DNA from 2 places in the Streptomyces sp. NBC_01465 genome. Region 2 is predicted to be linked to the other one. Evidence: predicted binding sites of a transcription regulator. Region 2 holds the regulator's gene; the other holds the start of a gene.
What was found. The regulator HspR, encoded in region 2, represses chaperone genes until heat shock. The targets are predictions, from matches to a motif close to TTGAGNNNNNNNNNCTCAA.

Region 1 (2,196 bases), 1.8 Mb from region 2:
CCGAAGAGCGACTCCTCCCAGGTGTCCCGCAGTCCGCCCGGGTGCGCGGTACGGCTGCCGTTGGACAGGCCCGTCTCGTACTGGCTCCGATAGATCCCGTCCGCGGCCAGGCCCTCCGCGACCGTGCGGCCGCCCGTGGCGATGCGGTCGGGGTGGAAGTTGAGGGTGATGCGGGCGTGCTCGCGGATCGCGGGGATGTACGGGACGAGCGCGTCCGGTCCCGGCGGTGCGGTGCGCGCGGCCGCGCGGATGTGGGCGAGTGCCGCGGCCTGGGCGGGGGTGAGGGTCACTGCTCGTCCGGCGCGAAGTAGAGGCTCGCCATCGGGGAGATCGTGCACCAGCCGAGCGCCGCGTACAGGGCCTGGCCCTCGGGGGTGCCGACCAGGACGCCGGTCGTGGCGCCCGCCTCGTACGCCGTGTTCTGCAGGGTCCGCATCACCAGGGAGCCGAGGCCCTTGCGCTGGTGGGCGGGGGAGGTCTCGATCTGGTCGGCCACCGCGGTGGCGCCGGTCGGGGCGATCTGGCCGCGTGCCGCGAAGTGCCCCTCGGGGGTGCGGACCAGGACGCGGGTGACGCCGCCGCGGGTCCAGGAGGTGAGCGTGTAGCCGGCCGGGAGTTCGGGCCTGGCGGGGGAGAGAGGCGTCGTCATCAGGAAGCCGGGCTGGTCGAACTGCCAGCCGGGGCCGAGCCAGGGCCGTACGGTCTCGTCGTCCGCGAAGAGCTTCAGCCAGGTGCCGGGGGCGGTCGTCGCGGCCACCAGCTTGCGTACGGCCGTCTCGTCGGGGGCGGGCACCACGTGGCGCGAAACGTGCTTGGCCTGGCCGACGTCGATGGTGAAGCCCCACGGCTCGGCGATCGGATCCGAGGTCCCCCGCGAGACGATCCAGCCCCTGATCCAGGCCTCGACGCCCTCTGTCACCCGCTCCATGACACCCTCCCAAAGGTAATGGTCAGTCTCGACAGGAGCACCTTACATAGGGCGATCGCCGAGAGCGAACAATTTTTTGGGAACATTCGGGGGCTCCTGGGCATTGAGTCGGCATAGCTCAACTTCACTGCCTAAGGGGAGATCATGGCTTCCACGTCCACACCGCTCACCTTGCCCGTGCTGCCCCTCGACGACGAGGTCGTGCTGCCGGGAATGGTGGTGCCCCTGGACCTGTCCGACACCGAAGTCCGCGCCGCCGTGGAGGCCGCGCAGGCCGCGGCCCGTTCCACTGGCAACAAGCCGCGGGTGCTCCTCGTTCCCCGGATCGACGGTACGTACGCGAGCACCGGCGTCCTCGGCACCGTCGAGCAGGTGGGCCGCCTCTCCGACGGCGACCCCGGCGCGCTGATCAAGGGCCGCAGCCGCGTACGGATCGGCGCCGGCACGACCGGCCCCGGCGCAGCCCTCTGGGTCGAGGGGACCGAGGTCGAGGAGACCCTCCCCGACCCCCTGCCCGGATCCGTCACCGAACTGGTCAAGGAGTACAAGGCGCTCGCCACCAGCTGGCTGAAGAAGCGCGGCGCCTGGCAGGTCGTGGACCGCGTCCAGCAGATCGACGGCGTCTCCGCCCTCGCCGACAACTCCGGCTACTCGCCCTTCCTCACCACCGCGCAGAAGGTGGAACTCCTGGAGACCGCCGACCCGGTCGCCCGCCTCAAGACGGCGATCGGCTGGCTGAGCGAGCACCTCGCCGAGCAGGACGTCGCCGAGTCCATCGCCAAGGACGTCCAGGAGGGCGTCGACAAGCAGCAGCGCGAGTTCCTGCTCCGGCGCCAGCTGGAGGCCGTACGCAAGGAGCTCGCCGACCTCAACGGCGACCCCGAGGACGAGTCCGACGACTACCGGGCGCGCGTCGAGGCCGCGAATCTGCCCGAGAACGTACGGGAAGCCGCCCTCAAGGAGGTCGAGAAGCTGGAGCGCTCCTCCGACCAGTCCCCGGAGGGCTCCTGGATCCGCACCTGGCTGGACACCGTCCTCGAACTCCCGTGGAACGAGCGGACCGAGGACGAGTACGACATCCAGGGCGCGCGGGCGATCCTCGACGCCGAGCACGCGGGCCTCGCCGACGTGAAGGAGCGCATCACCGAGTACCTCGCGGTGCGCAAACGCCGAGCGGACCGCGGCCTGGGTGTGGTCGGCGGCCGTCGCGGCGGCGCGGTCCTCGCGCTCGTGGGCCCGCCCGGCGTCGGCAAGACCTCCCTCGGGGA
Region 2 (2,196 bases):
GAGTCCACGGGCACGGCGGACATGCCGGTCACGACGGTCGACAGGACCGCACCGGCCCAGGTCACCGGCCTGACGGCGCTGGGAACCACTGCGGGCAACTCCCTCGGCTGGCAGGCCTCTTCGGCGGACGTCGACCACTACGAGGTGTGGGCCGCACCCGCGGGAGGCCAGGACCCAGACGGACCCGAACTCGTCCTCGGCACGTCCTACACGGATCCCGTCGCCGATGCGGGCACGGCCTACACGTACACCGTGCGTGCCGTCGACGCCTCCGCGAACGTGTCTCCCGCCTCGGCGCCGGTGACCGTCGCCCGCCCCGTGGCCTCGACCACTCCCGCCCCGGCCTCGCTCCGGGGCGAGCCCCTCGACGCGTTCACGGAGCTCAACTGGGCCCCGGCGGACGCTTCGGCCCCGGCGCCCACCGCATTCCACATCTACCGCCGCACCGCGCCCACGGGCGCCTGGGCTCTCGTGGGCACAGCCGGGGCATCGGACACGTCGTACGAGGACCGTTCCGCCCCGAAGGGGAGCGCGTTCTACTTCGTCGCCGCCGTCGACGACGCGGGCACGGAGTCGGCGCCCTCTGCGGCGGCCTCGGTCAGCCGCCTCACTCCGGCCACCGCCACCGGGCCGCTCGCACCGCAGCTGACTCTCGTCTCGTCGGGAACCACCCGTTCCCCGATCCAGATCGGGATCAAGCCCGGCGCGGGCGACGAGGGACGGCTGCTGAGCCACTACACCTGGGACATCTCGGGTGCGTGCGGGGACAGCGGCGCACAGACGACGACTGCCGCCGCGATCTCCTGGACCCCGACCTACAACGGCCCCTGCGCGGTCACCGTGTTCGCAGTGGACGCATACGGACGCTCCGGCGCCCAGGGCACCTCCCTGGAGTTCATGGTCAACCGCTGACACGCTCGACAACGTGAAGGGGTCCGGAGGCTGCGCAGCCTCCGGACCCCTTCACGTCATTCCCTTGCGTCTGCTACTCCGGCGACCGCTTGGGCTTCGGCCGCCACACCACCAGCGCACTGGCCTGCTGCACGTCCTGGTACGGCACCAGATCGCGCCGGTAGGAAGCGTGCACCTGCGCCTCGCGCTGCTGCATCGCCGCCGCCGCGCCGTCGACCGCCGAAGCCAGCTCGGCGACCCTCGCCTGCAGGGCGGCGACCTGGTTCTCCAGCTCGATGATGCGCTTGATGCCGGCCAGGTTGATGCCCTCGTCCTGCGACAACGCCTGCACCGTACGGAGCAGTTCGATGTCGCGGGCCGAGTAGCGCCGGCCCCGCCCGGCCGTGCGGTCGGGCGAGACCAGGCCGAGACGGTCGTACTGGCGGAGGGTCTGCGGGTGCAGACCCGAGAGCTGAGCGGCGACCGAGATGACGTACACCGGTGACTCGTCGGTCAGTTCATAAGGGTTGGTACGTCGTCGGCCGTCCATCTCATGCTCCCTTCGCGGCCTCGAACAGCTCCGCCCGCGGATCCTGCTCCGCGGTCGCCTCGCGGTACGACTCCAGCGCCTCGCGCGCCTTGTCGTCCAGTTCGTGCGGTACGGCGACCTCGACGGTGACCAGCAGGTCCCCGCGGGTGCCGTCCTTGCGTACGGCGCCCTTGCCGCGCGCCCGCATGGTCCGCCCGTTCGGCGTGCCCGCCGGGAGTTTCAGCGTGACCGGGGGACCGCCCAGCGTCGGGACCTTGATCTCGCCGCCGAGTGCCGCCTCCGTGAAGGTGACCGGCACCGTGACGGTGAGGTTGTCGCCCTTGCGGCCGAAGACCGGGTGGGCGTCGACGTGGACGACGACGTACAAGTCGCCCGCCGGGCCGCCCCGTTCACCCGGGGTGCCCTTGCCGCGCAGCCGGATCCGCTGGGCGTCGGTGACACCCGCGGGGATACGGACCTGCATGGTCCGCGACGACTTGGCGCGGCCCGAGCCCTTGCAGACGTCGCAGGGGTTCTCGGCGATGAGGCCGCGGCCCTTGCAGTCGACGCACGGGTCGGTCAGCGAGAAGCCGCCGCCGCTGCCCCGCGAGACCTGGCCCGTACCGACGCAGGTCGGGCACACGCGCGGTGTGCCGTTCTTGTCGCCGGTGCCGGAGCACGCCTTGCAGGGGGCCTGCGAGGACATCCGGAGCGGGACCGTGGCCCCGTCCACCGCCTCGGTGAAGCTGAGCGTCACCTCGGACTCGATGTCCTGG

Region 1: the regulator HspR is predicted to act here: its motif matches at 1,032-1,050, upstream of lon (endopeptidase La).

The regions. Positions count from the first base shown of each region.
Region 1 covers NZ_CP109467.1:5,736,307-5,738,502, forward strand. The annotation lists partial or broken gene OG707_RS27125 (DUF3626 domain-containing protein) at 1-338, opposite strand, end outside; gene OG707_RS27130 (GNAT family N-acetyltransferase) at 287-928, opposite strand; gene lon (endopeptidase La) at 1,073-2,196, shown strand, end outside.
Region 2 covers NZ_CP109467.1:3,924,175-3,926,370, forward strand. The annotation lists gene OG707_RS18470 (fibronectin type III domain-containing protein) at 1-912, shown strand, start outside; gene OG707_RS18475 (heat shock protein transcriptional repressor HspR) at 986-1,441, opposite strand; gene dnaJ (molecular chaperone DnaJ) at 1,443-2,196, opposite strand, start outside.